DNA from 3 places in the Pseudomonas sp. Z8(2022) genome. Region 2 is predicted to be linked to each of the others. Evidence: predicted binding sites of a transcription regulator. Region 2 holds the regulator's gene; each other region holds the start of a gene.

Region 1 (9,553 bases), 1.4 Mb from region 2:
ACGCCCGCTGACCATGGGATAGAAGATGGTGTCCTGCAGCTCGGGCGGAATGCCGGGGCCGTTGTCGATGATCTCGACCTTGACCACCAGGCGGTGACGGGTATGGCCGATGGTGAACTGGCGCAGGGTACGGGTACGCAGCGTGATGCGGCCCAGGCCCATGTCGTTCTTCTGTCCCGCGATCGCCTGCATGGCGTTGCGCACAATGTTGAGTACGGCCTGGATCATCTGCTCGCGGTCGATCAACAGGTCGGGAATGCTCGGGTCGTAATCGCGCACCAGAGTGATGCCACCCTGACTTTCCGCTTCGATCAGATTGGCGACGCGCTCGAGCACTTCATGCACGTTGGTCATCGCCAGCGATGGCAACTTGTTCGAGCCAAGCATACGGTCGACCAGGTTACGCAGGCGGTCGGCCTCTTCGATGATGACGTTGGTGTAGTCCTTGAGATCCTCGTTGGGCAGCTCGCGCGAGAGCAGTTGCGCCGCGCCGCGAATGCCGCCGAGCGGATTCTTGATTTCGTGAGCCAGGCCGCGCACCAGCAGCTTGGTAGTCTCCTGCTTGGAAAGCTGCGCCTCCTCCTTGGTGATGCGCAGCAGGCGATCACGCGGGTGCACTTCCAGCAGCAGCAGGGTTTCGCCCATGCTGAACAGGGGCGTTACGGCGTAGTCCACGGTCAGCGTCTGGCCGGTGGCCGAAGTCAGCACGGCTTCACGCTTGTTGAACGGGTGCGCCTGTTCCACCGCCTGGCGCAGCGAGGACAGCGCCTCGGGGGATTCGGTGAACAGGTCGCTGATGAACTGGCCATGGCTGCGCTGGCCGCTGACGGCCAGAAGCATCTCCGCCGCCGGGTTCATGTACTCAAGGCATAACTGGCTGTTGAGCAGCAGGGTGGCGGTGGTCAGGTTGTCCAGTAGTAGTCGGTGCAGCGCGTCGTCGATGGTCATAGGCAGTGCGTTCCGGCGATGGGCAGGAAAATGCAAGAAGCAAACCAAAGCCCCGAAAAGACGCATATTTTGTCGCCGACGCTGGTCAATAGCGTCCTGTTGGTCGTCGTAAGCGACTTTATCGGTGGCTTTTGGCCATTTTCTGGTGCGATCTGCGGGTTTTCAGTCAGTCGCTGGCTTGAAGGGGTACAGAGGAGCGACCCAAAACAGGGAGAGCTTAGGAGGGAGAGTGCGAGATTGCACCATTAAGGTGCAATCTGTCTCAGAAGAAGGGCAGGATGCTGACGTCTTCCTTGGGTTTGTCCTTCAGTGGGCATTCCAGGCGGACACCGTAGTCGTCCTTCTTGCACGGGTTTATCTTGCGTTTCTGCGCCAATGTCATGCGGTGCATGTGGAAGGGCTGTGCAGGTGTGCGTTCGACGATCAGACCGGCAGAGTCGATGATTTCTGCCACTAATTGGTGCGTGCCGCGGTCGATGTGCTGCAGGGAGAACACCGGGCTGCGGCTGATCTCGCCCTGGGGTTCTCCGTCGAGCAGCAGACGGTAGCTATGGCCAGGCAGCAGGCCGGGTTCGCTGTTTAGGGTCACGATCATGTCGCCGGAACCGTGGTGGATCGAAGCGTCCGGTTCCGGCACCAGGATGCGCAGGACCTGGTAATGCACGGTTGGCTTGGTGACCGCAGGTGGCGGCGCCATGCGCACCGTGGAGGTGGGCTGTCTCAGCTCCACGTTGTTGGAGGGCGCGAGCATCACCCGTTCGGCGTTGCTGCTGCGCGGTTTGTCGGTGAATACCCGGTTACCTTCGGCGTCGATATAGGTGTAAACCTGGCCGAGAGCGACCGGGGCGACGAGCAGAAGCAGGAGTAACGGAAAACGCATGTTCACTTGGTGGGCTTCGGTGCTGGGCTGGGTGGCGCAGAGCGCGCCGGGCTGTTTACGCTGATGCGCTGCACGGTGAAGGTCTGCGTGGCGCTCTGCTGGATGATACGGTCGCCTGCCATCACGGCCACGGCCAGTGCATGTTCGCCACGGTCGATATTGGTCAGTTGCAGGCTGGGAACGTTGCTGGCCTGGCCGTAGGGCTCGCCATCGAGAATCAGGCGCAGTCGGTGGCCAGGTTGCAGGCGTGGCTGAATACTCACGCCGACGATGAAGGTGCCGTTGTTCACGCGCATGGCTTCATCGTCCGGAAGGCCGGTCAGGCTCAGTTCGGCGTAGGGCGCTTCGTTCTGCGCCTGGGTATCGTCGCTGGCCGCTGGAATGCTGGGTGTCTTCATCTCCACCGTATTGGTTGGCGGCAGTTCCACGCTTTCAGCAGCCGCGCCATCCGGCGGCTGGTTGGTGAATACCGTGTTGCCGTTGGCATCGGTGTATTTGTAGATCTGTGCACTGGCCGGCAGGGTCAGGGCAAGCAGCAGGCAGGCGAGTAACGGGCGCATGGGCCAATCCTTCCGCGGATGATGCGCTAAGCCTTGCACTGCTATCGATTCCTGGCAAGCGCAGGGCAGCGCTGCTGTGATGTTTGGCTACAAATCGGCTGGCCGCGGGTGCCGATCTCATAGGGCGACGTGAGCTGTCGACGCTGCGCGCACCTTCTGCGGCAGAGCCGGGGCCTCTCGTTGCGCACGGCGGCAGCAGGATGAAAAAAGCCCCGCCAGGCAGGGCCTGGCGGGGCTTTCGAACGCGCCATCAGGCGGCGCGAGACTGGCTTAGACGCTGTAGTACAGGTCGTATTCCAGCGGGTGTACGAAGGTACGGACCTTGATTTCTTCTTCGCTCTTCAGCTCGATGTAGGCATCGATGAAGTCGTCGGAGAACACGCCGCCCTTGGTCAGGAACGCGCGGCCCTTGTCCAGCTCTTCCAGGGCTTCTTTCAGGCTGCCGCAAACCTGCGGGATCAGCTTGCCTTCTTCCGGCGGCAGGTCGTACAGGTTCTTGTCGGCGGCATCGCCCGGGTGGATCTTGTTCTGGATACCGTCGATACCGGCCATCAGCAGGGCAGCGAAGGCCAGGTACGGGTTGGCAGCCGGATCCGGGAAGCGTGCTTCGATGCGGCGGGCTTTCGGGCTCGACACGTAAGGAATGCGGATGGAGGCGGAGCGGTTGCGTGCCGAGTAGGCCAGCATCACAGGCGCTTCGAAGCCCGGGACCAGACGCTTGTAGGAGTTGGTCGACGGGTTGGTGAAGCCGTTCAGTGCCTTGCCGTGCTTGATGATGCCGCCGATGAAGTACAGGGCGGTTTCCGAGAGGCCGGCATAGCCTTCGCCTGCGAAGGTGTTCTTGCCATCCTTGGAGATGGACATGTGCACGTGCATGCCGCTGCCGTTGTCGCCATACAGAGGCTTGGGCATGAAAGTCGCGGTCTTGCCATAGGCGTCGGCGACGTTGTGCACGCAGTACTTGAGGGTCTGAACTTCGTCGGCCTTCTTCACCAGAGTGTTGAACTTCACGCCGATTTCGTTCTGACCGGCAGTGGCCACTTCGTGGTGGTGCACTTCGACGACCAGGCCCATTTCTTCCATGGCGTTGCACATGGCAGTACGGATTTCGTGGTCGTGGTCGCACGGCGGAACCGGGAAGTAACCGCCTTTGACGGCCGGGCGGTGGCCCTTGTTGCCGCCTTCGACGTCGCCGTCGGTCATCCAGGAGCCTTGCTCGGAGTAGATCTTGAACATGGAGCCGGAGATGTCGGACTTGAACTTCACTTCGTCGAAGATGAAGAACTCGGGCTCCGGACCGACGAATACGGTGTCACCGATGCCGGTGCTCTTCAGGAACTCTTCGGCGCGCTTGGCGATGGAACGCGGGTCGCGATCATAGCCCTGCATGGTGCTCGGCTCGATGATGTCGCAGACGATGATCAGAGTCGGCTCTTCGGTGAACGGGTCCAGCACGGAAGTTTCGTCGACCGGCATCAGGATCATGTCGGAGGCTTCGATGCCTTTCCAGCCATGGATGGACGAGCCGTCGAACATCTTGCCGTGCTCGAAGAAATCTTCGTCGAGGGCGTCACGGGCCGGCATGGTCACGTGGTGCTGCTTGCCCTTGGTGTCGGTGAAGCGCAGGTCTACCCACTTCACGTCGTGTTCTTTGATCAGTTGAACAGCCTTAGACATGTTGTCCTCCAGGTGGAAAAGGCTCTTGTCGTTATAAGCCTTGATATGCGGTGAAGCCCGGCGGGATAGTCCTTCAGGGCAACCTGCCTCACAAGGGAGCAAATTGCATGCCAGTGCCCTGTAATGGGCAAGGTGCCCGAAACTCAAGCACTCCGCCGGCTGTGGCGAATTTCCGAGGTGATATTTGCACCATTAAGGAGCCCTTGATTTTGACTATGCCCATTTTTGGTGCGTCGAAAGTTTGATGCAGTATTTTTGGTCAAAGCTTGAACAATTTCCGCTATAATCCGCGCCCCTGTTTTTTCGTCCCCCAAGCGGGCGGCCTATTCATGAAGCTCATCGTCAAAGTTTTCCCGGAAATCACCATCAAGAGTCGCCCGGTGCGCAAGCAGTTCATCCGCCAGTTGGGGAAGAACATTCGCTCCGTGCTGCGCGATCTTGACCCCGATCTGCGGGTTACGGGTGTCTGGGACAACCTGGAGGTCGAGACCGACCTGGACGACCCCCGGCTGCTTGAAGAGATGACCGAACGTCTGCGCAACACGCCGGGCATTGGCTTGTTCCTCGAGGTCAACGAGTACCCGCTGGGTGATCTGGACGAGATTACCGAACACTGCAAGCGCCACTACGCCGACCAGTTGCCGGGCAAGATTTTCGCCGTGCGCTGCAAGCGTGGCGGCAAGCACGCGTTCAGCTCCATTGATGTCGAGCGTCATGTCGGCTCGCGTCTGCGCCAGGAGTGTGGGGCTGCCGGCATCGACCTGAAGAAGCCGGAAGTCGAAGTGCGCATGGAGATTCGCGACCAGCGTCTGTTCGTGGTGCACAACCGTCATGAGGGGCTCGGCGGCTACCCGCTGGGGTCGCTGGAGCAGACCCTGGTGCTGATGAGCGGCGGCTTCGACTCCACTGTCGCGGCCTATCAGATGATGCGCCGCGGTCTGGTCACCCACTTCTGCTTCTTCAATCTCGGTGGTCGTGCCCATGAACTGGGCGTGATGGAAGTGGCGCACTACATCTGGCAGAAATTCGGTCGCTCGCAGCGCGTGCTGTTCGTCAGCGTGCCGTTCGAGGAAGTGGTCGGCGAGATCCTGTCCAAGGTCGACAACAGTCAGATGGGTGTGATCCTCAAGCGCATGATGCTGCGCGCCGCCACCCGTGTCGCCGAACGTCTGGAGATCGAAGCGCTGGTCACCGGCGAGGCGATCAGCCAGGTGTCGAGCCAGACCCTGACCAACCTCGCAGTGATCGACTCGGCCACCGACATGCTGGTGATGCGTCCGCTGATCGCCAGCCACAAGCAGGACATCATCGACACCGCGACGCGGATCGGCACCGCCGAGTTCGCCAAGAACATGCCCGAGTACTGCGGCGTGATTTCGGTCAACCCGACCACCCGTGCCCGGGGTTATCGCGTGGAGAAGGAGGAGGCGCAGTTCGACATGGCCATCCTCGACCGCGCCCTGGAGCGCGCGACGCAACTGCCCATCGACCGCGTCATAGACGAACTGGGCAAGGACGTGCAGGTCGAGGAAGTGCGTGAGGCACTGGCCGGGCAGATCGTCATCGACATTCGCCATCCCGACGCAGCCGAGGACGCGCCGCTGGAAGTGCCAGGGGTCGAAGTGCAGGTACTGCCGTTCTACGCGCTGAACAACAAATTCAAGGAACTGGATGAGAACCGCCAGTACCTGCTGTATTGCGACAAAGGCGTCATGAGTCGCCTGCATGCCCATCACCTGCTGAGCGAGGGGCATGCCAATGTGCGCGTTTATCGTCCGGCATAGGACTCCGGGGTTGAATGGCGGCAGCATTCGCCATCGCCCTCCCGACCGTTCAGTCCACTGACGCCTTTCCTCTTTATTCGTCGTCCAGACTGGGCGACACACGAATCCTCTGATCGAGATACACACAGTGATCGAAAAACTGCGCAACATCGCCATCATCGCCCACGTCGACCATGGCAAAACCACCCTCGTCGACAAACTGCTGCGTCTGTCCGGCACCCTCGACCGCAAAGAGGCGGAAAACGAGCGCGTCATGGACTCCAACGACCAGGAGAAAGAGCGCGGCATTACCATTCTCGCCAAGAACACGGCGCTGAAGTGGGGCGACTACAACATCAACATCGTCGACACCCCCGGACACGCCGACTTCGGCGGTGAAGTGGAACGTGTGATGAGCATGGTCGACTCCGTGCTGCTGGTAGTCGACGCCCAGGACGGCCCGATGCCGCAAACCCGTTTCGTGACCCAGAAGGCGTTCAAGGCCGGCCTGCGTCCGATCGTCGTGGTCAACAAGATCGACCGTCCGGGCGCGCGTCCTGACTGGGTCATCGACCAGATCTTCGACCTGTTCGACAACCTCGGTGCCACCGACGAGCAGCTGGACTTCCCGATCGTCTACGCCTCGGCCCTGAACGGCATTGCCGGCATGGATCACGAGAAGATGGACGACAACATGGACGCCCTGTTCCAGGCCATCGTCGACCACGTGCCGGCCCCGGTCGTCGACCTCGACGGCCCGTTCCAGATGCAGATTTCCCAGCTGGACTACAACAGCTTCCTCGGCGTGATCGGCATCGGCCGCATCGCCCGCGGTACCATCAAGGCCAACAGCCCGGTGACCGCCATCGGCGCCGACGGCAAGAAGCGCAACGGCCGTATCCTCAAGATCATGGGCCACTCCGGTCTGCAGCGCGTCGAAGTGCAGGAAGCCACTGCCGGTGACATCGTCTGCGTATCCGGTATGGACGAGCTGTACATCTCCGACACCCTGTGCGACCAGAACAACGTCGAGGCCCTGCCGCCGCTGACCGTCGACCAGCCGACCGTGAGCATGACCTTCCAGGTCAACGACTCGCCGTTCGCCGGCAAGGAAGGCAAGTTCGTCACCAGCCGCAATATCAAGGACCGTCTGGACAAGGAGCTGCTGCACAACGTCGCCCTGCGCGTCGAGCCGGGCGAGACTCCGGAGAAGTTCAAGGTTTCCGGTCGTGGTGAGCTGCACCTGTCGGTACTGATCGAGACCATGCGTCGCGAAGGCTTCGAGCTGGCCGTAGGCCGTCCGGAAGTGGTGATCATCGAGAACGAGGCCGGCGAGAAGCAGGAACCGTACGAGAACGTCACCATCGACATCGAAGAGCAGCACCAGGGTGCAGTGATGGAGCAGATGGGCCTGCGCAAGGGCGATCTGACCAACATGATCCCCGACGGTAAGGGTCGTATCCGCCTGGAATACACCGTTCCGGCGCGCGGCCTGATCGGCTTCCGTAACAACTTCCTGACCCTGACTTCGGGTACTGGCATCCTGACCTCGACCTTCAGCCACTACGGCCCGATCAAGGCCGGTGAGGTCACCAACCGTCAGAACGGCGTACTGGTCTCCATGGCCACCGGCACTGCGCTGACCTACTCGCTGGAAACCCTGCAGGCGCGCGGCAAGCTGTTCCTCGAGCCGGGCCAGGAGATCTACGAAGGCCAGCTGTGCGGTATCAACAGCCGTGACAACGACCTAGTGATCAACCCGACCAAGGGCAAGAAGCTCGACAACATGCGCGCTTCCGGCAAGGACGAAGTCATCGCCCTGGTACCGCCGATCAAGTTCACCCTCGAGCAGGCGCTGGAATTCATCGCCGACGACGAGCTGGTTGAAGTGACGCCGAAGTCGATCCGTCTGCGCAAGAAGTACCTGAACGAGAACGACCGCAAGCGCTTCGAACGCGCCAAGGTCTGAGTCTTCCCAGGCTGAAATGAAAAGCCCCGCCAGAGCGATCTGGCGGGGCTTTTTTGCTATCGCGGTATCTATACGAGAGTTGTAGGCCTGCGACCTACTACACCGCCAAAAGTGGCCCGGATGCGGGAGCTGTCGACATCACAGGCGCGATCAGCTTTCAGTAATCGCGCTATGCCGGGTTGCTCTCACGCTGCTCCTTCTCGCGCTTCAGGTCACGATACTCGCGGTAGTGCTCATAGGCGGCCTTGGCGACGACTGTCAGGCCGATGGTGGCGAGGATGTTCTTCAGCATACTGGTGCCCCTGCTGATGGTGATGGGTCAGTGATTTAGACGCTGCAGAAAATCGTTCAAACGCGTCTTCATGATTTCGCTGCGTGTTGCAGGTTTCGAGTCGAGAGCGTCACTATGACACTTGGGGCAGGTGCTGTGCCAGTCGATGCCGATTATGAGGCAATCGCTCAAAGGAATCGTGGTGCCTTGCCAGTTGCAGGCTGTGCAACGGAATGTGCGTGGCTGGGGTGGTATTGGCATGTCGAGATCTCCCTTGCTCGAAATAGGGATACTCTGCGGCAGGGGGGCGACAGATTGTGTCGCCATTGGCGCTTGGCTGAAATTATCTGCGGCCTGCAGGGTTTCCTTTGATATTGTTTGGCCATCAGTCAAAGGAGGCAGCATGTCGTATCAGGAGCTCAAGCAGCGCCATCGCCAGGAACGTGGCGCTCAACATTCAAATCTGCGTCTGCGCGTACATCGTGCCCTGAGCTGGCTCGACCGGGCCGAGCAAGTTAAGCTTCGTGGTGGACAGCCCAGGCCGCTTTTCAGGTGGAGTACGGTAGTGCCTGATTCGGTAGCGTCGGTGGTGCTACCCATGCGATGTCGGCGCTGGCTACATCGGGGCTGATCATCGATGAGAGTCAGGGGCAGAGGAGTCCTGTTCTTGTAGGCCTCAAGAACGTAGCTAGGGCATGAGGATGGCTTTCAGTCGCGTGGAAGTCTGATGATCCTTCATCGCGCATGATTGATATGTCACGCGCAAATGGCAGTGTCCGGACCGGTTTATTGATGACGTGTCGGTTGCGGAAGATCGGAATCCATAAACGAGAACCCCGGCACTCTGCATGCCGGGGTTCGTTTTGAGGGTTCAGCGTGCGTTGGGCCTGCAGGCCAACACCCCGTAGAGCGTCAGCCCGATCAGCACCAGCAGGCTGAGCGTCATTACTCGCCTGCTACCTGGCGCAGGTTCTGCGCCGGGGTATCGTCGAGGTTGTTGAGCATGCGCTCGCTGTACCAGTCGAGGAAGTTGATCACGCCGAACTCGTAGGTCCTGGAGTACGGGCCAGGCTGGTAGGCGGTGGAGTTGATGCCGCGCTGGTTTTCCTCGCCCAGACGGCGATCCTGGTCGTTGGTGGCGTCCCAGACTTCGCGCAGGCGTGCCACGTCGTAGTCGACGCCTTCGACCGCGTCCTTGTGTACCAGCCACTTGGTGATGACCACCGACTCCTGGGCGCTGATCGGCCACACGGTGAAGTTGATCAGGTGATCGCCCATGCAGTGGTTCCACGAGTGCGGCAGGTGGAGGATGCGCATCGAGCCCAGATCCGGATCGGTGATGCGGCCCATCAGCTTGTTGCAGCCCGGCTTGCCGTCCATGGTCATGGACACGGTGCCCTTGAGCAGCGGCATGCGCACGATGCGGTTGCGCAAGCCGAAGCTGGCGTGGGCGTAGGGAATGTTGTCCTTCTCCCAGCGGCTGGT
Region 2 (9,553 bases):
AGGCTTTCGGCGCTGCGACCAATGCGTACCTGGCAGGGGTAGGTGCTCGCCACGCCGACGAACTTCGCCGCGGCGCGGGCATGCAGACCGAGCTTGTTGATGATGGTGATCTCACGTGCGGGCATCGCGGCATGGCTCCTTAGCTGAGGTCGCGGTGACGCACCTGGACATTCTTCAGCAAATCTTTGAGTGCCTGACTCAGGCGATTGGCCAGATAGACCGAGCGGTGGTGACCCCCGGTGCAACCAATGGCGATGGTGACGTAGGCGCGGTTGCTGGCGGCAAAACGCGGCAGCCATTTTTCCAAGTAGACGAGGATATCCTGATACATCTCCTCGACCTCCGGTTGCGCCGCCAGGTAGTCGACCACGGGTTGATCCAGGCCGGAATAGTCGCGTAGTTCAGGTTTCCAATAGGGGTTGGGCAGGCAACGTGCATCGAACACCAGATCGGCATCGACCGGCATACCGCGTTTGAAACCGAACGACTCGACGAGGAAGGCAGTCCCGGTCTGCGTCTGGCCGAGCAGGCGCAGCTTGAGCGTATCGCGCAGCTGATAGAGGTTCAGGCGGGTCGTATCGATCTTCAGATCGGCCCGATCAGTGATCGGCGCCAGCAACTGCCTTTCGTAGGCGATGGCCTCGGCCAGCGAGCGGTTGTCGTTGGTCAGCGGATGGCGTCTGCGGGTTTCCGAAAAACGCTTGAGCAGCGTCTCGTCTTCGGCGTCGAGGTAGAGTACGTCGCAGCGAATGTTGCGCTTGCGCACTTCTTCGAGCAGTTCCGGGAAACGCTTGAGCTGACTCAGCAGGTTGCGTGCATCAATGGAGACGGCTACCTGCGGCAGCAACAGGTCGCTGTGCGGCAGGAAGCGCTCGGCGAGGTCCGGCAGCAAGCCGGCCGGCAGATTGTCGATGCAGTAAAAACCGTTGTCCTCAAGTACATCGAGGGCGGTGCTCTTGCCCGAGCCCGAGCGACCGCTGACGATGATCAGGCGCATGTCATTGACCGTTCTGAATGTCCACCACAACCTGATAGAGATCTTCGCCACTGTTGGCCTGGCGTAGACGTTCGCGTACATCCTGGCGGTCGAGCATGCTGGCGATCTGGCGCAGCAGTTCGAGATGCGCGTCAGTTGCCGCCTCCGGCACCAGCAGGACGAACAGCAGGTCGACCGGTGCGCCGTCGATGGCGTCGAAGTCGACAGCGGTTTCGAGGTGCAATACCGCGCTGATCGGTGCAGTGCAGCCGGCCAGGCGACAGTGGGGAATGGCAATGCCGTTGCCGAAGCCGGTGGAGCCGAGCTTCTCGCGGGCGATAAGGCTTTCGAATATGTCCTGGGCATCCAGGTCGGGCAGATCGCGCGCAACCAGATTGGCGATCTGTTCAAGCACGCGTTTCTTGCTGCCGCCCGGCACGTTCACCAGGGAACGGCCGGGGGTCAGGATATTTTCAAGTCGGATCATGGATTGGGAATGTCAGCGGACTGTTGCGCCTTGCAGACGCTCGAGCTGCTTTTCCTTGTGCTTGATGAGTTGACGGTCGAGTTTATCGACCAACAGGTCGATAGCTGCGTACATGTCCTGATGTTCGGCATTGGCGACGACTTCGCCGCCGGCAACATGCAAGGTGGCTTCGATCTTCTGCTTGAGCTTTTCGACCTCCATGGTCACCTGAACATTGGTGATTTTGTCGAAGTGGCGTTCCAGTCGGCCCAGTTTCTCGCCGACATAGTCACGCAGGGCGTCGGTCACAACCAGCTGATGTCCACTGATGTTGACTTGCATACCGCTTTCTCCTTGTTGCCTTGTGTAAGAGGCGAGTCAGGCTCGACCCGCCGCCGGAACACTTTGGCCTGAAAGCCAATGGCTTTCAGTCGATCTGGCTTACATCAGTCGCTTGCGCTCACTGGAGGGCGCAATGCCGAGGGATTCGCGATACTTGGCGACCGTCCGACGGGCGACTTGGATGCCTTGTGCCTCCAGTAAACCAGCGATCTTGCTGTCACTCAATGGCTTTTTCGCGTTTTCCGCGGCAACCAGTTTCTTGATGATTGCGCGGATCGCGGTGGACGAGCATTCGCCGCCTTCGGAGGTGCTGACGTGGCTGGAGAAGAAGTATTTCAGCTCGTAAATACCGCGCGGGGTATGCATGAATTTCTGCGTGGTGACACGTGAAATGGTCGACTCGTGCATGCCCACGGCTTCAGCGATGTCGTGCAGTACCAGCGGTTTCATCGCTTCGTCACCGTAGTCGAGAAAACCACGCTGATGTTCGACGATCTGTGTGGCGACCTTCATCAGCGTTTCATTGCGGCTCTGCAGGCTCTTGATGAACCAGCGGGCCTCCTGCAGCTGATTGCGCAGGAAGGTGTTGTCGGCGCTGGAGTCGGCGCGTTTTACGAAGCCGGCATATTGCGGATTGACCCTCAGGCGCGGCATGGCTTCCTGATTCAGTTCCACCAGCCAGCGATCGTTGTGCTTGCGCACGATCACGTCCGGCACGACGTACTCCGGTTCGCTGGATTCGATCTGCGAGCCCGGGCGCGGATTGAGGCTCTGAATCAGATCGATGACCTGGCGCAGTTCTTCTTCCTTGAGCTTGGTTCGGCGCATCAGCTGGGCGTAGTCGCGGCTGCCGAGCAGCTCCAGATAGTCGCCGACGACGCGCTGTGTCTCGCTCAGCCAGGGTGTGCTGGCAGGCAGCTGGCGCAACTGCAGCAGCAGGCATTCGCGCAGGTCGCGGGCACCGATACCCGCAGGTTCGAACTGCTGGATGCGATGCAGCACGACTTCCACTTCGTCCAGCTCGATATCCAGCTCGGGATCGAAGGACTCGGTCACTTCCTCGAGGGTTTCCTCGAGGTAACCGTCGTTATTGATGCAGTCGATCAGGGTGGCGGCGATCAGCCGGTCCTTGTCCGACATGGGGGCCAGATTCAGTTGCCAGAGCAGATGGCTCTGCAGGCTCTCGCCGCTGGAAGTGCGGGTGGTGAAGTCCCACTCGTCATCGTCGTTGCTGGGCAGGCTGCTGGCGCTGGTCTGGTAGATGTCTTCCCAGGCGGTATCGACCGGCAGCTCGTTGGGGATGCGTTCACCCCACTCGCCGTCTTCCAGGTTGTCTACTGTCGGGTTGGTTTCCTGGTAGCTCTCTTCCTTGCTCGGGGCAGGGGTGGCGCTTTCGGCGCCATCGGCCATCGGATCGCTGTTGTCGAAGTCGTCGCCGTCTTCCTGGCGCTCGAGCATGGGATTGGATTCCAGCGCCTCCTGGATTTCCTGCTGCAGGTCCAGGGTCGACAGTTGGAGGAGGCGGATAGCCTGTTGCAGCTGCGGGGTCATCGTCAGCTGCTGGCCCATCTTGAGGACTAGCGATGGTTTCATTGCAGACCTTAATTTACTGGCGAGTTACGCCTTCCACATCAGGGCGCCGAAGCGCCGCCAGGAAGCAAATTATATGCCTGAATTTCTTGTTCTTGCCTAGGGGTTGCACTATTTCTGTGGCGGAACCGCGACGATCTAGAGGCGGAACTCGTGGCCCAGATAGACTTCTTTCACTGTCTGGTTGGCCAGGATGGTTTCGGCATCGCCTTCGGCGATCAGCCGTCCATCATTGACGATGTAGGCGGTCTCGCAGATATCCAGGGTCTCGCGGACATTGTGATCGGTGATCAGGATGCCGATGCCCTTGGTCTTGAGGTGATGGATGATCTGCTTGATATCGCCCACCGAAATCGGGTCCACACCGGCGAAGGGTTCGTCGAGGAGGATGAACTTGGGGTTGGTCGCCAGGGCGCGGGCGATCTCCACGCGGCGTCGCTCGCCACCGGACAGGCTCATGCCGAGGCTGTCGGCGATGTGGTGGATATGGAACTCCTGCAGCAGGTTTTCCAGCTCTGCCTGACGTCCTGCGCGGTCCAGATCCTTACGCGTTTCGAGAATGGCCATGATGTTGTCGGCCACCGACAGCTTGCGGAAGATCGAAGCCTCCTGCGGCAGGTAGCCGATGCCGGCGCGAGCACGACCATGCATGGGCTGATGGCTGACATCCAGGTCGTCGATCAGTACGCGGCCCTGATCGGCACGCACCAGGCCAACGATCATGTAGAAGCAGGTTGTCTTGCCGGCACCGTTGGGGCCGAGCAGACCAACGATCTGCCCGCTTTCGATGCTCAGGCTGACATCACGCACGACCTGGCGGCTCTTGTAGCTTTTCGCCAGGTGTTGGGCTTTGAGAATGGCCATTACTGCTGCTGATCCGCGGGTTTGTTCTTCGGTTGGATGACCATGTCGATGCGCGGGCGCGGCGTACTGACGTTGCCGCCCGTGGCGCGACCGGCATTGACGATCTGGCGGCGGGTGTCATAGACGATCTTCTCGCCTTCGAAGGTATTGCCTTCCTGGATCACCTTGGCCTGGTCGATCAGTACGATGCGCTCGTTGCTGGCGAAGTACTGGATGGTCCTGCCGTACGCCTTGACGATGTCCTTGTCCACGGCTGGCTTCTGCTCGTAGTAGGCCAGGTTGCCCACCGAAGTGAACACATCGATATCGCCGCCGGCGGTCTGGGTGATGGTCACGGTGTCACCGGTGATCTTCAGGGTGCCCTGGGTGATGATCACGTCACCGCGGTACACGGCTACGCCTTGCTTGTCATCCAGTTCTGCACTGTCAGCCTGGATGCGAATCGGCTGATCGCGATCCGATGGCAGTGCCCAGGCCGTCGCGCTTCCCAATGCGGCGCCGAGGCTGAAAATCAGGGGGAGGGTGTTAACGAACCTCATGCTGGCCTCTTACGTTGGACTGCAGGAGCATCCTGCCGTCATTCAAGTACGCTTTCATTCCTTGTGCCGTGGTCACCCCGTTGGCCGCGACGATTCTAACGGCTTGCTCGGTCTGCGCATATTCCTTCTCGGGAATAACGGTCATGCGGCTGCTGGTGATGATGGTCGGACGGTTCTTGGCGTCGGTGCGGGCAATGCGCACATCGTCGATCAGTTCTACCTCGACGCCGCCTGGAGAAACCTCGGCACGCTGACTGGTCACTTGCCATGGCAGGTCGGTGCCGCGATAGAGATCCAGTTTGGGGGTTTCGATCAGGGTGATGTCGGTGCTCTTGATGTGTTCGAGCCGCTCCGCGGTCATCCGGTAGTGCAGTTTGCCGTCATCCTGGAATTGCACGGTGCGCGCGCCGACGACATAGAAATCGACGACATTGTCATCGCTGCTCTGCTGGACTACGCGGGCGCTGTCCGGAGCGAGGTTCCAGTAGCCCAGGGCAGCCACCACGACTGCAATCAGGGCAAAGATCAAGGTGTTGAGGATTTTACGCGGCATGCTGTTCTCTACAGGTAGGCGGCCTGGGCCGCATCCAGGGTGCCCTGGGCACGCATGATCAGTTCGCAGAACTCGCGCGCCGCACCTTCGCCGCCGCGTGCCTGGGTTACGCCATGGGCGTGCTGGCGCACGAAACTGTCGGCACTGGCCACAGCCATTCCCAGACCGACTCGGCGGATGACCGGAAGATCCGGAAGGTCATCGCCCAGATAGGCGACCTGTTCATAGCTTAGGCCGAGTTCGGCGAGCAGGCCGTCGAGAACGACGAGCTTGTCTTCACGTCCCTGGAACAGGTGCTGGATGCCCAGGTTGTTGGCGCGGCGTTCGACCACCGGAGTTTTGCGTCCGCTGATGATGGCCGTGCGTACGCCCGAGGCGATCAGCATCTTGATGCCGTGGCCGTCGAGGGTGTTGAAGGTCTTGAATTCGCTGCCGTCTTCGAGAAAGTACAGACGGCCATCGGTGAGCACGCCGTCGACATCGAAGATCGCCAGTTTTACCGCGCGGGCGCGTTGCAGCAGGTCACTCATCACATCACCCCCGCGCGCAGCAGGTCGTGCATGTTGAGGGCACCGACCGGGTTGTTCTGATCGTCGACCACCACCAGGGCGTTGATCTTGTGGTCTTCCATGATCTTCAGGGCCTCGGCTGCGAGCATGTCCGCGCGTGCGGTCTTGCCGTGCGGCGTCATGACTTCGTCGATCAGCGCCTGGCGCACGTCGATGCCCTTGTCCAGGGTGCGACGCAGGTCGCCGTCGGTGAAGATGCCGGCCAGGCGACCGTCCTGCTCCAGCACCACGGTCATTCCCAGGCCTTTCTGGGTCATCTCCAGAAGGGCTTCGCGCAGGCTGGTGCCGCGGCGTACGCGTGGCAGCGCATCGCCCTGATGCATGACATTCTCCACCTTGAGCAGCAGGCGGCGGCCGAGGGCGCCACCCGGGTGGGAGAATGCAAAATCTTCGGCGGTGAAGCCGCGTGCTTCCAGCAGGGCAATGGCCAGGGCGTCGCCCAGCACCAGGCTGGCGGTGGTCGAGGAGGTCGGCGCCAGGTTCAGAGGGCAGGCTTCCTGCGAAACACGTGCATCCAGGTTGACCTCGGCGGCCTTGGCCAGTGGTGAGTCGGGGTTTCCGGTCATGCTGATCAGGCGGATGCCGAGGCGCTTGATCAGCGGCAGCAGGGTGACGATTTCGGCGGTTGAGCCCGAGTTGGACAGTGCCAGGACGATGTCGTCCCGGGTGATCATGCCCATGTCGCCGTGGCTGGCCTCGGCCGGGTGGACAAAGAATGCCGTGGTGCCGGTGCTGGCCAGGGTTGCGGCGATCTTGTTGCCGATGTGTCCGGACTTGCCCATGCCGACCACGACCACGCGGCCCTTGCAGTTCAGAATCAGCTCGCAGGCCTTGATGAAATCGGCATTGATGCGGGGCAACAGCTCCTGTACCGCTTCAAGTTCGAGGCGAATGGTGCGTTGCGCGGAATCAATCAGGTCGCGGGTCTGGTTCATTGGACTGAGCTGTCAGGCGAAAAAGACCGCGATTATAACGAGAAAAGCTGTCCGCGCTCACCTTTGCTGTGCGCACGCCCTTTCGAAACTGTCTCAAGTCTGAACGCCGTATCGTGGCGCTATTGGGCGGCATGTTCAGCCAGTGCTATAGTTCGCCGCCATTTTGGCCCCCTCTGGCCGGCGCGTGTCCCCGCATCGGGAGGCGGCGTCCGCAAGGAAGGCCTGATTTTCAAGGAGTTCAGATGAGCGCCGAGCACGAGTACGCGATCGAGTTGCAGGGCGTCAGCTTTCAGCGCGGTACCCGGTCGATTTTCGACAAGGTCGATATCCGTATCCCGCGTGGCAAGGTCACGGGCATCATGGGCCCTTCCGGTTGTGGCAAGACGACCTTGTTGCGTCTGATTGCAGCGGAGCTGCGCCCCTCTGCGGGTGATGTGCGCGTGAATGATGTCAGCCTGCCGAAGCTCTCGCGGGACGAGCTGTTCGATGTGCGCAAGCAGATGGGCGTACTGTTTCAGAGTGGTGCGCTGTTCACCGATCTCGACGTGTTCGAGAACGTGGCGTTTCCACTGCGCGTGCACACCAAGCTCCCTGAAGAGATGATTCGCGACATCGTCCTGATGAAGCTGCAGGCCGTTGGTCTGCGCGGTGCGCTGGATCTGATGCCGGACGAACTGTCCGGCGGTATGAAGCGCCGTGTGGCGCTGGCCCGTGCCATTGCCCTCGATCCGCAGATTCTGCTGTACGACGAGCCGTTTGTCGGTCAGGACCCCATCGCCATGGGAGTGCTGGTGCGCCTGATCCGTCTGCTCAATGATGCGCTGGGGATCACCAGCGTGGTGGTATCCCATGACCTGGCGGAAACCGCCAGCATCGCCGACTACATCTATGTGGTGGGTGATGCTCAGGTGCTGGGGCATGGCACGCCGGCCGAACTGATGGAGTCGGACAACCCGCGCATTCGTCAGTTCATGAAGGGCAGTCCGGACGGGCCGGTGCCATTCCATTATCCGGCGCCGGATTATCGCGAAGATCTGTTGGGGAGAGGTTGATGCGCAGAAATTCACCGATCGAGCAGCTGCGTCTGTTCGGTCGTGCGGGTATCGATGTGGTCGCGACGCTGGGGCGTTCGGTGCTGTTCCTCTTGGGCGCACTGTTCGGTCGCAGCCGCGCCGGCAAGCCGCTGCAATTGCTGATCAAGCAGCTGTTTTCAGTCGGCGTGATGTCGCTGGCGATCATCATCGTCTCCGGCATCTTCATCGGCATGGTGCTGGCCCTGCAGGGCTACAACATTCTGGTCAGCTACGGTTCCGAGCAGGCGGTCGGGCAGATGGTTGCGCTGACTCTGCTGCGGGAACTGGGTCCGGTGGTGACCGCGCTGCTGTTCGCCGGGCGTGCGGGGTCGGCGCTGACCGCCGAGATCGGCAACATGAAGTCCACCGAGCAGCTCTCCAGCCTGGAGATGATCGGCGTCGATCCGCTCAAGTACATCGTTGCGCCACGGTTGTGGGCCGGTTTCATCTCCATGCCGTTGCTGGCGATGATCTTCAGTGTCGTCGGCATCTGGGGCGGGGCGATGGTTGCCGTGGACTGGCTGGGCGTCTACGAAGGCTCGTTCTGGTCCAACATGCAGAACAGCGTTTCCTTTTATGACGATGTGCTCAATGGCGTGATCAAGAGCATCGTCTTTGCCTTCGTGGTGACCTGGATCGCCGTATTCCAGGGCTACGATTGCGAACCCACTTCCGAGGGCATCAGTCGCGCGACCACGCGCACCGTGGTGTACGCCTCGCTGGCCGTGCTTGGCCTGGATTTCATTTTGACCGCTTTGATGTTTGGAGACTTCTGATGCAAAACCGCACGCTGGAGATTGGTGTCGGCCTGTTCCTCATGGCCGGTGTGCTGGCCCTGCTGCTGCTGGCCCTGCGCGTCAGCGGCCTGAGCGTCGGCAGCGCGGGTGATACCTACAAGGTGTACGCCTACTTCGACAATATCGCCGGGCTTACCGTGCGCGCCAAGGTAACCATGGCCGGTGTGAGCATCGGCAAGGTCACCGCCATCGATCTGGATCGCGACAGCTACATGGGCCGGGTGACCCTGGAACTCGATGGCAGCGTCGACAATCTGCCCGAGGATTCCACGGCGTCGATCCTGACGGCAGGTCTGCTCGGCGAGAAGTACATCGGCATCAGCGTTGGTGGTGACGAGGAGGTGCTCAAGGATGGCGGCACCATCCACGACACGCAGTCCTCGCTGGTGCTGGAAGACCTGATTGGCAAATTCCTGCTCAATTCGGTCAATAAAGACGAAGCCAACTGATGAGGGCTCTGGTGATGTTCAAGACCGTGCGTAATTCCCTGCTAGCGTTGCTGGCCGCCATGCCGCTGCTGGCTGTTGCTGCGCCAAGCGCCCATGAGGTGGTGCAGCAGACCACCGATACCCTGCTGGCCGATCTCAAGGCCAACAAGGAGCACTACCGCAGCGATCCCAATGCTTTCTATGACTCGCTCAACGAGATTCTCGGTCCCGTAGTCGATGTCGACGGCATTTCCCGTGGCGTGATGACGGTGCGCTATTCGCGCCAGGCCTCGCCCGAGCAGATGAGCCGCTTTCAGGAAAACTTCAAGCGTAGCCTGATGCAGTTCTATGGCAACGCTCTGCTCGAGTACGACAACCAGGACATTCGCGTACTGCCGGCCACGGGCAAGAGTGAGGATGA
Region 3 (9,553 bases), 1.4 Mb from region 2:
GCGGTCTTGTCTGCGCCCTGATGGCCGACGTCGCCGATGGCGCCTTCGCCGAACATCAGGTGGTCGCGAATCTCGCTGACATTCTGGCCCTCGCGAATCTGCCGGAAATACCAGCCGCCGTCGGCGGTGTCGCCGTACAGGCAGGCGCCGACCAGCACGTCATCCTTGATCACCAGCTTCTTGTATACGCCGCCGATGGGGTCGGAGAGGGTGATGGTCTCGGTGCCCTCTGCACCCATGAATTCGCCGGCGGAGAACAGGTCGATGCCGGTGACCTTGAGCTTGGTCGAGGTCACCGAGCCCTGGTAGCGCGAGTAGCCGAGCTGGGCCAGATGGTTGGCGCAGACCTTGGCCTGTTCGAACAGCGGCGCCACCAGGCCGTAGGCAATGCCGCGGTGGCTGGCGCACTCGCCGATGGCGTAGACGCGCGGGTCATAGGTCTGCATGGTGTCGTTGACCAGAATGCCGCGGTTGCAGGCGATGCCGGCCTGTTCGGCCAGTTCGCTGTTGGGGCGGATACCGGCGGCCATTACCACCAGATCGGCGGGAATCACCTCGCCGTCCTTGAACTTCACCGCACAGACGCGACCCTCGCCGTTGTCCAGCAGCTCGGCGGTGTGCCTGGGCAGGAGGAACTTCAGGCCGCGGTCTTCCAGGGATTTTTGCAGCAGCTCGCCGGCGGTACGATCCAGTTGCCGCTCCAGCAGCCAGTCACCGATATGCACCACGGTGACGTCCATGCCACGCAACTTGAGGCCGTTGGCCGCCTCCAGGCCGAGCAGACCGCCGCCGATGACCACCGCATGCTTGTGAGTCCTGGCGGTGTCCATCATGGTCTGGGTGTCGGCGATGTCACGGTAGCCGATCACCCACTGCAGGTCCTTGCCCGGAATCGGCAGGATGAAGGGATTGGAGCCGGTAGCGATAAGCAGGCGGTCGTACTCGGCCTCGCTGCCATCGTCGGCGATCACCAGACGCTTGGTACGGTCGATCTTGACCACCTTGCGCCCGAGCAGCAGCTTGATGCCGTTGTCCGCATACCAGTTCAGATCGTTGAGCACGATCTCTTCGAAGGTCTGCTCGCCGGCCAGTACCGGCGAGAGCAGGATGCGGTTGTAGTTGGGGTGCGGCTCGGCGCCGAACACGGTGATGTCGTAGAGATCGGGGGCCAGCTTGAGCAACTCTTCAAGGGTGCGCACACCCGCCATGCCGTTGCCGATCATTACCAGCTTGAGTTTTTGCATGCCGGCATCTCCTGAAAATCACGGTAGAAAAAAACAAAAAAGGCGTCCCGCTAGTCACCTAGCGAGGACGCCTTTGTCCAGGTCCCGTTCTGTCGGGAAGTGCGGTCTTCTTCGTTGAAGGCCGCGCTTTATTTGTGCCTGAGGCAATGCAGAGCTTGTGCCAACTCCGCCCGACTAAGATTTCTCGGGCTTTTCAGCCAATTCTTCCTATCTGGCGAGTGCACTCGTGCACCTTGGCGAGGCCTTCTGCGCCGCTTTGGTGCGGGCCGGGCTACTTGAACAGCAGAACGGCCAACAGCAGGTTGAGCAGCAGCGATACCAGTGCCACCGTGCGCCAGACCCGCAACGGCTCGCGCTCAAGCAGTGGCCGCGGATGGCTGCTCAGCGACTGGCGCTCGCCGCTTTCCAGGGCCAGCAACCATTCCTCGGCAGTCTCGAAGCGCTGCGCCGGATTGGCGGCCACAGAGCGGTTCACTATCTCATCGAGCCAGACCGGCAGATCCGGGCGGTAGCGGCTGGCCGGGGTCGGCTGGCCGAAACGCGGATGCTGGAAGGCTTCGATCTCGCCATAGGGATAGTGGCCAGTGAGGAGCTGATAGAGCGTCACGCCGGCGGCATAGAGATCCTGCTGCGCGCTGGGCGGGCTGCCGGCGAAGGCTTCCGGAGCGATGTAACTGGGCGTGCCGGGCAGGCTATGGGGGGCGTCGCGGCTGAGGCCCGGGCAGTAGGCCAGGCCGAAATCGAGGATGCGCAGTTCGCCATCGTCACCGAGCAGAACGTTCTCCGGCTTGATGTCGCGGTGCAGGATGTTGCGTCGGTGCAGCAGGCCTATGGCCTTGATCAGCCGCGGCACCAGGTCCTGCCAGTCTGCCAGACCCAATGGGCCTGCTTGTCGAAAGAGTGCTGCCAGGGTCTGGCCGGCGTACTCTCGCTGTACGTAATACAGGTGCTGGCGCTGCGGCAGTGGGTGCAGTTCGGGGAAATGTCGGCCAGCGACGCGCCGCAGGAACCATTCCTCCTGCAGCAATGCCGGGCCGGCCTGCTCCTCGTCGACACCACTGGCTGGCAGTGTCTTTAGCAGCCAGGGCTGGGCATTGGCGTCACGTACCCGGTAGATCATCGACTGGCGGGATTCGCCGAGCAGTCTTTCGACCTGCCAGCCCTCGAATTCCTGGCCAGTGCGCAGCGGTGGCGGCAGTGGCCAGTACGCCAATTGAGCCAGGGCGTCGGCCAGCGCTGCTTCGGGGAGTTGCTCGACACACACCAGCAGCGCGCTGGCGTTGTCCTGGCTGCCGGCATGGTGCGCCTCGGCCACCAGCGCCTGGCAGATCGCTGAGGCGTCCTGATCCTGTTGCAGCAGCTCGCCGATGCGTTTGTCGCTGAGGCAGGACCAGACGCCGTCACTGACCAGCAGAAAGCGGTCGCCGATCTGCAGCTCGCCGTCGCGGTAGTCCACCACCAGGTGCTGGTCGAGGCCCATGGCGCGCTTGAGTACGTGCTGCATGCCCGGCTGTTCCCAGACATGGTCCTCGGTCAGGCGCAGCAACTGGCCGTCGCGCCACAGGTAGGCGCGGCTGTCGCCGACATGCGCCAGGGTGTAGCGGCGGCCGCGCAGCACCAGGGCGGTGAGGGTGGTCAGCAGCGGCAGGCCACCGCCATTGGCTTGCAACCAGCGGTTATGCGCGACCAGTACACGGTCCAGGCTTTGCTGCACCGGCCAGGTTTCGGGCGTGGAGTAATAATCCAGAGCCAGTGCCTGCAGTGTCGCGCGCGCCGCCAGAGCCCCGTCGGCGCACTGGCTCGCACCATCGGCCAGGCCCAGCAGGTATCCCTTGCTGGCAGCCAGGGCGGGCGCCGGGGTGACCACGCGCAAGGCATCCTGATTCTCGCTGCGCGGGCCGGTGGCGCTGGTTTCGCCGATGCTCAGTTGCAGGGCCATGATGCGCGTTCCATCGATCGTGGTTTGACCCCATTGTTATGGGGCGTAGGTGGCGCCGTGCTCATCAGGTTTGAAGTTAGAGCACGGGTGCGCCTGGCGCACCCTGTGACGACGCATCGTCCGCAGTCCGATCACACCCGCGCATCGGTGACCGCGGCGCTGCCCCAGGTGGTGCGCCAGCGCTGCTTGACGCCGTACAGACCGGCCCAGGCCAGCACGCCGAGACTGGCAAACAGCCACAGGCCGAGCTGGTAGTCACCGCTGTGCTGCTTGATCGCGCCGAGGCCGGCAGCAAGGAAGAAGCCGCCGATACCTCCGGCCATGCCAATGAGTCCGGTCATCACGCCGATCTCCTTGCGAAAGCGCTGAGGCACCAACTGGAACACCGCGCCATTGCCGGCACCCAGGCCGAGCATGGCGGCGACGAACAATGCCAGCGCGGCGCTCGAGCTGGGCAGGTTGAAACCGACCATGGCGATGCACAGCGAGGCGATGGTGTACATCATCAGCAGCGAGCGGATGCCGCCGATGCGGTCGGCGAGGGCGCCGCCGAGTGGTCGCAGCAGGCTGCCGGCAAAGACGCAGGCCGCGGTGTAGTAACCGGCGGTGACCGGATTGAGCCCGTACTGGTCGCTGAAATAGCCGGGCAGGGCGCTGGCCAGGCCGATGAAGCCACCGAAAGTGACACTGTAGAAGAACATGAACCACCAACTGTCGCGGTCACCAAGGGCCTTGAGATAGTCGCCGAAAGCCTTGGGTTTGGGGCGCTGCGGCGCGTTCCTGGCCACCAGGGCAAAGATCACCAGCGCCGCCAGCAGCGGGATCAGCGCCCAGCCGAACACATTCTGCCAACCGGAGAGCGCAGCCAGTCCGGGCGCGAACAGCGCCGCCAGCACGGTGCCGGAGTTGCCGGCGCCAGCGATGCCCATGGCTTTGCCCTGGTGCTGCGGCGGGTACCATTGCGAGGCCAGCGGCAGCGCCACGGCGAAGGCAGCGCCGGCGAAGCCGAGGAACAGGCCGAACAGCAGCGCCTGCTCATAGCTGCCGATACCGATCTGCCAGGCGCTGAACAACGCGATGATTACCACCACCTGGCTGAGCAGACCGGCTGTCTTCGGCGACAGGCGGTCGGCAAGAAACCCCATCAAAAGACGCAGCACGGCACCGGCGAGAATCGGTGTGGCCACCATCAGACCGCGTTGCTGGGCGTTGAGATCGAGATCGGTGGCGATCTGCACGGCCAGCGGGCCGAGCAGGTACCAGACCATGAAGCTCAGGTCGAAGTAGAGAAAGGCGGCGAAAAGTGTGGGGGTATGGCCGGCTTTCCAGAAACTTGTATTCATCGATCACCTCATCAACGAGAAGGAGCCCGTCATGGCGCGACATACCGTGGTCGTGGACACGGCTGCCGCACCTGTCGGGAGGCCATGCACCTTGGTGCAGAGCCTTGCGGCCAGGGCCGCAGCAGGTTTGGGCGATTGTGGCGCCGGCCCTGTGTTGCAAGGCCCGCGTCTGCCCCAGGCGTTGGGACGAGCACAAAAAACGCCGCTTCACACAGGTCATCAAGGCCCGGTGAGGCGACGTCTTTGTCGTGCGGAAGGTGGCCGCCGTTGGCTACCCGCTGGCGGGGATCAAGCAAGTGCCGGGCCAATCGCTCAAAGGTCCTGATAATGGTCGTTGGGCAAAATCAGAGAGCGCAGGGCTGCCGCAAAACGAGGCGTTTGCGTAATGGTTGCACCCCAACTGGGCGACCGTCGACGCTCAGCTGCGCTGAGCGTCGACGGCCTCGCCTGTACGTGGGTGTCGGAAGAATTAGCAGCGCTGATGGCATGCGTCGGTAGTGGCAGGGTCAGCAGGGCGATTGCCAGCAGATTGCTCAGCAACCCGGCCTGACGGGCGCGCTGGTAGGTCATTCTCGTTCCCCCGGTTTTTCTGTTATGAGCTAGGCGTAGCAGACGAAAAGCAATGTGTCACGGAGCTGACAGCAAAAATGTGCAGATTGGTGCCGCGACGCTCCGGCGACCGCGCTGCTTGCAACTGTCAGGGCGTGCCGGAACAATCAGTCGAGCCGGTTGACCTTGGGGAACTTGGCGCTGAAGGCGTCCGGAATCGGCACCACCTTCGACTGACGATAATCGAAGAACACGAAACCGGACTTGGCCATGGCCACCAGAACACCGTCGGCCGGGCGGGTGATGCGGAAGGTGATGTCGCCGCCACACCTGTTGAAGTCCATCACGCCGACTTCGAACAGCAACTGGTCACGGGCGTGCGCTTCGGCCCGGTAGGTGGTGGCCAGGTCGCTAACGATGATGCCGGTGCCGCTACCGTCGGTTTCGCGGATACCGAATTCAAAGAGAAAACGTGCGCGCGCCTCGGAAATCATCGAGATCATCGAGTCGTTGCCCAGGTGGTTGGCACCATTGATGTCGGTGACACGCACGGTGAGATGGGTGCTGTAGCAATACTGGTCTTCGGGGAACTCGAGGGTCAGGCGTGCCATGGTCGGGCTGTCATCGGAGAAAGCGGCGATTGTATGCCGACCTGTACCTCAGCGGTGCAGGCTGTTGAGGTGATGGAAGGTGACGCGGCCACCTTCGCTGTCCGGCCCGGCGTTGTCCTGGATATAGGCGCCTGCCTTGAAGTACAGATACTGGGTATTCCAGTGACTGCTGAGCTGTCGATAGTGCGTACCTTTATCGCCCTCGCTGCTGGCCACGGCGACCCCCAGGCGACCACTGGGCGTGACGCGCAGGTCATAGCCGAAGCGTTCGCCAAGCTGAATGTTGTCGGCCAGCAGGATGTTCTGCACCTCGCTATCGCCAGGACGGGCACGCAGCAGCAGCTCCACACGACCGATGCCGCGGCGATAGTGGTACTGCACCTTGAGCAGTGGGTCGTTCTGGCTGCCCGGCACGTCAGTGCTGTGGATCTGGCCGATCACCACCTTGTTGCTGCTGGGTACCTGCTCCACTTTCAGGACGGCACTGAGATAATTGTCCGAGCTTGCGTGCTGCCAGTTATTCAGGCTGCCGTCGTGCTTGGTTTCGCGCAGCTCGCTACGGGGGTAGCGCGCATCAGCGGTGGTCGAGCCGGTTACCGGTACCCAGAAGGTCACGCTGCCATCGCTGTTGCGCCGGAAGTAGCGGCTTTCATAACCATCGTTCAGACGCTGGGTGCTGATGGTGGTGGGAGCCGGTTCGGTTGGGATCGAGAGATTCCAGGTGGTCAGATCTAGCACGGCGTTCTCTGCTTGTCGGTTAAAGGCAAAGATTCGTCCCTGCAACAGGCCAGAGGTTCCCCCGCTCCGGCCAGCGGGCCGGAGCGGTTGCCACAGCCTCAGGCGGCCGGTCGCTGCTGGCGCTGGTAGAGAAACTCCAGCACGGCGGTGCGGTAGGCGTGGTAATGCGGGTCATTGGCCAGGGCCAGACGGTCGCGTGGGCGTGGCAGGTCGACGGCGAGGATCTCGCCGACAGTGGCTGCCGGGCCGTTGGTCATCATCACGATGCGATCGGACAGCAACACGGCCTCATCGACGTCATGGGTGACCATCACCACGGTGCTGCGGGTCTGCCCGACAATGCGCAGCAACTCGTCCTGCAGGTGCGCGCGGGTCAGGGCGTCGAGGGCACCGAACGGCTCGTCCATCAGCAGCACCTTGGGTTCCATGGCCAGGGCGCGCGCGATGCCGACGCGCTGCTTCATGCCGCCGGATATCTCGTTGGGATGCTTGTGCATCGCATGGCTGAGGCCGACCATGCTCAGCGCCTGTTCGCTGCGGGCTTTGAGCTGCGCCTTGCTTTCGTGCCTGCCGAACACCTTTTCCACGGCCAGGTGGACGTTGCCGAAGCAGGTCATCCACGGTAGCAGGCTATGATTCTGAAAGACTACTGCACGCTCGGGCCCTGGGCCGTCGATCTCGCGGCCATTGCAGATCAGTCCGCCTTCGTTGGCCTCGAGCAGGCCGGCGATCAGGTTGAGCACGGTGGATTTGCCACAACCAGAGTGGCCGATCAGCGCCACGAACTCGCCGCGGGAAATGCTCAGGTTGACGTCGGCCAATGCCTGAAAGCGGCCTTTCCTGGTGTCGAAATGCTTGCTGACGGCGGTCAGCTCCACGAACTTTTCCATCGAAATTCTCCAGTTCTCTTTCGTCGCGGCCCGGATACTCCCGTGGAGCCTGGTCACGACGACACGAATTTTTCATCAGGCGATCTGTTTAAAAACAAATATATGGAGCATGTTCTTGTACTGATTTATCAGCTTGAGTAGTCGAAGCGCCTGGCGATCAGCAGCAGCGCCTGCTCCAGTGCCAGGCCGACCAATCCGACGATGATGATGGCGATGAGAATGTGCTCGACGTTGAGGTTGTTCCATTCGTCCCACACCCAGAAGCCCAGACCGATGCCGCCGGTGAGCATCTCCGCAGCAACGATCACCAGCCAGGCCACGCCGATGGCCAAGCGGATGCCGGTCATCAGGTGTGGCAGCACGGCGGGAAAGAGGATGCGCGTCAACACCTTGAACTCCGAGAGCTTGAGCACCCGGGCCACATTCAGATAATCCTGCGGCACGCTGGCCACGCCGGCTGCGGTATTGAGAATGATCGGCCAGATCGAGCTGATGAAAATCACCCAGATCGAAGCCGGGCCGGCGGCCTCGAACACCAGCAGGCCGATGGGCAGCCAGGCCAACGGTGAGACAGGGCGCAGCAGACTGATGACCGGTGCCAGCATGCCGGCCAGGAAGGCGAAACGGCCGATGGCGAATCCCAGCGGAATGCCCACCAGCGCAGCGAGGCCGAAGCCAACGCCAACCCGGCCGAGCGAGTTGAGGATGTTCCAGCCTATGCCCATGTCATTGGGGCCGTTGTCGTAGAACGGATCGCTGAACAGCACCAGCGCGGCCTGCCAAGTGCTCAGCGGTCCGGGCAGGCCTTCGCTGTAGCGTGACAGTAGCGACCAGAAGCCGATGAAGGCGAGGATGCCGAGCGCCGGTGCGATGCCGGCTTTGAGCAGGTTGCCCATGATGCTGATGCTGGGCAGCAGAGCGCGAACCGAGGTGCGTGGCTTGTGGGCTTGCGGCAAGGGTGTTTTCAGGGGCGCATTCATGTCGACCTCCTTATCAGGCTTTGATGGCGAAGGAGTCGGCGTAGGCGGTCGGATCACTGCCGTCCCATACCACACCGTCGATCAGGGTACTGCGTCGCAGCGAGCCGCTCGGTACGGTGAGCCCCAGGGCTCCTGCCGCCTCGGCGTACAGCGCGGTCTGGTTGACCTGGGTGGCCACCGCGGCGTAGTCCGGATGGTCCTTGAGCAGACCCCAGCGCTTGAACTGGGTGAGGAACCACATGCCGTCGGAGTGATAGGGGAAGTTGACGCTGCCGTCCTTGCAGAAGGCCATGGCGTGCTCGTCCTGCCAGCTGTTGCCGAGGCCGTCCTCGTAGCGGGCGAGGAAGCGTGGCTCGATCACCTGCACGGGGGCGTTGACGTAGGCTTTGCCGGCGATCAGCCTGGCCGTGCTCTTGCGGTTCTCGTCGCTGGCCTCGATGAAGCGGCTGGCGTCGAGAATGGCCATGATCAGAGCTCGGGCAGCGTTGGGATATTGCTCGACAAAGGCGCGGGGGGTGCCGAGCACCTTCTCCGGGTGATCCGGCCAGATCTGCTGGGTAGTAGTGGCGGTAAAGCCGATCTTGTCGAAGATCGCCCGCGCGCCCCACGGCTCACCGACGCAGAAGCCGTCCATGTTGCCGACACGCATGTTGGCGACCATCTGCGGCGGTGGCACAACGATGGTCTTCACATCGCTCATGGGGTTGATGCCCAGGCTGCCGAGCCAGTAATACAGCCACATGGCGTGGGTGCCGGTGGGGAAGGTCTGGGCGAAGGTCAGCGGTCTGCCGCCTTTCTTCACGTGCTCGGCCAGTTGCGCGCCGTTGCTGACGCCGGCTTCGCGCAGCTGTTTGGACAGAGTGATGGCCTGGCCATTCTGGTTAATCCCCATCAGCACCGCCATGTCCTTCTGTGGGCCGGCCAGACCAAGCTGAGCGCCGTACATCATGCCGTAAAGCACATGGGCGGCATCCAGTTCGCCGGTGTTGAGCTTGTCGCGCACACCTGCCCAGGAGGCCTCCTTGCTCGGCGTGATGCTCAGGCCGTATTTCTCGCCAAAGCCCTGAGTCGCCGCGACCACCACCGACGCGCAGTCGGTCAGGGGGATGAACCCCACTTTCAGCGCGGCCTTTTCCGGCGCGTCGGACCCGGCAGCCCAGGCTGCGCTGCGCAGCGATGCGGGGGCAGAGAGGCCGAGTGCGGCGACGCCGCCTACGGCCCCGGCCAGGGCAATGGATTGCTTCAGAAAGTTGCGGCGG

Evidence for each region. Region 2 encodes sigma-54, which starts transcription at its own class of promoters, with help from an activator protein. Its sites were predicted from a motif close to ANTGGCATNNANNTTGCTNT; they were not measured.
Region 1: a site for sigma-54 is predicted at 4,161-4,180, ahead of glnA (glutamate--ammonia ligase). Genes of this name have one in related genera too.
Region 3: a site for sigma-54 is predicted at 1,390-1,409, ahead of nirB (nitrite reductase large subunit NirB). Genes of this name have one in related genera too.

What each region holds. Positions count from the first base shown of each region.
Region 1 is NZ_CP107549.1:454,306-463,858, forward strand. It holds gene glnL (nitrogen regulation protein NR(II)) at 1-948, opposite strand, end outside; gene OEG79_RS02140 (DUF4124 domain-containing protein) at 1,211-1,828, opposite strand; gene OEG79_RS02145 (DUF4124 domain-containing protein) at 1,831-2,388, opposite strand; gene glnA (glutamate--ammonia ligase) at 2,659-4,065, opposite strand; gene thiI (tRNA uracil 4-sulfurtransferase ThiI) at 4,395-5,849, shown strand; gene typA (translational GTPase TypA) at 5,977-7,797, shown strand; gene OEG79_RS02165 (hypothetical protein) at 7,967-8,089, opposite strand; gene gbcA (glycine-betaine demethylase subunit GbcA) at 9,014-9,553, opposite strand, start outside.
Region 2 is NZ_CP107549.1:3,544,395-3,553,947, reverse strand. It holds gene OEG79_RS17045 (HPr family phosphocarrier protein) at 1-125, opposite strand, end outside; gene rapZ (RNase adapter RapZ) at 140-997, opposite strand; gene ptsN (PTS IIA-like nitrogen regulatory protein PtsN) at 999-1,463, opposite strand; gene hpf (ribosome hibernation-promoting factor, HPF/YfiA family) at 1,476-1,784, opposite strand; gene OEG79_RS17025 (RNA polymerase factor sigma-54) at 1,884-3,377, opposite strand; gene lptB (LPS export ABC transporter ATP-binding protein) at 3,513-4,238, opposite strand; gene lptA (lipopolysaccharide transport periplasmic protein LptA) at 4,238-4,777, opposite strand; gene lptC (LPS export ABC transporter periplasmic protein LptC) at 4,764-5,330, opposite strand; gene OEG79_RS17005 (KdsC family phosphatase) at 5,339-5,860, opposite strand; gene OEG79_RS17000 (KpsF/GutQ family sugar-phosphate isomerase) at 5,860-6,834, opposite strand; gene OEG79_RS16995 (ABC transporter ATP-binding protein) at 7,077-7,886, shown strand; gene mlaE (lipid asymmetry maintenance ABC transporter permease subunit MlaE) at 7,886-8,683, shown strand; gene mlaD (outer membrane lipid asymmetry maintenance protein MlaD) at 8,683-9,153, shown strand; gene OEG79_RS16980 (phospholipid-binding protein MlaC) at 9,168-9,553, shown strand, end outside.
Region 3 is NZ_CP107549.1:2,105,932-2,115,484, forward strand. It holds gene nirB (nitrite reductase large subunit NirB) at 1-1,244, opposite strand, end outside; gene OEG79_RS09960 (bifunctional protein-serine/threonine kinase/phosphatase) at 1,516-3,183, opposite strand; gene OEG79_RS09965 (nitrate/nitrite transporter) at 3,315-4,526, opposite strand; gene OEG79_RS09970 (hypothetical protein) at 4,839-5,096, opposite strand; gene OEG79_RS09975 (thioesterase family protein) at 5,243-5,686, opposite strand; gene OEG79_RS09980 (polysaccharide lyase family 7 protein) at 5,735-6,424, opposite strand; gene OEG79_RS09985 (ABC transporter ATP-binding protein) at 6,523-7,314, opposite strand; gene ntrB (nitrate ABC transporter permease) at 7,443-8,294, opposite strand; gene OEG79_RS09995 (CmpA/NrtA family ABC transporter substrate-binding protein) at 8,308-9,553, opposite strand, start outside.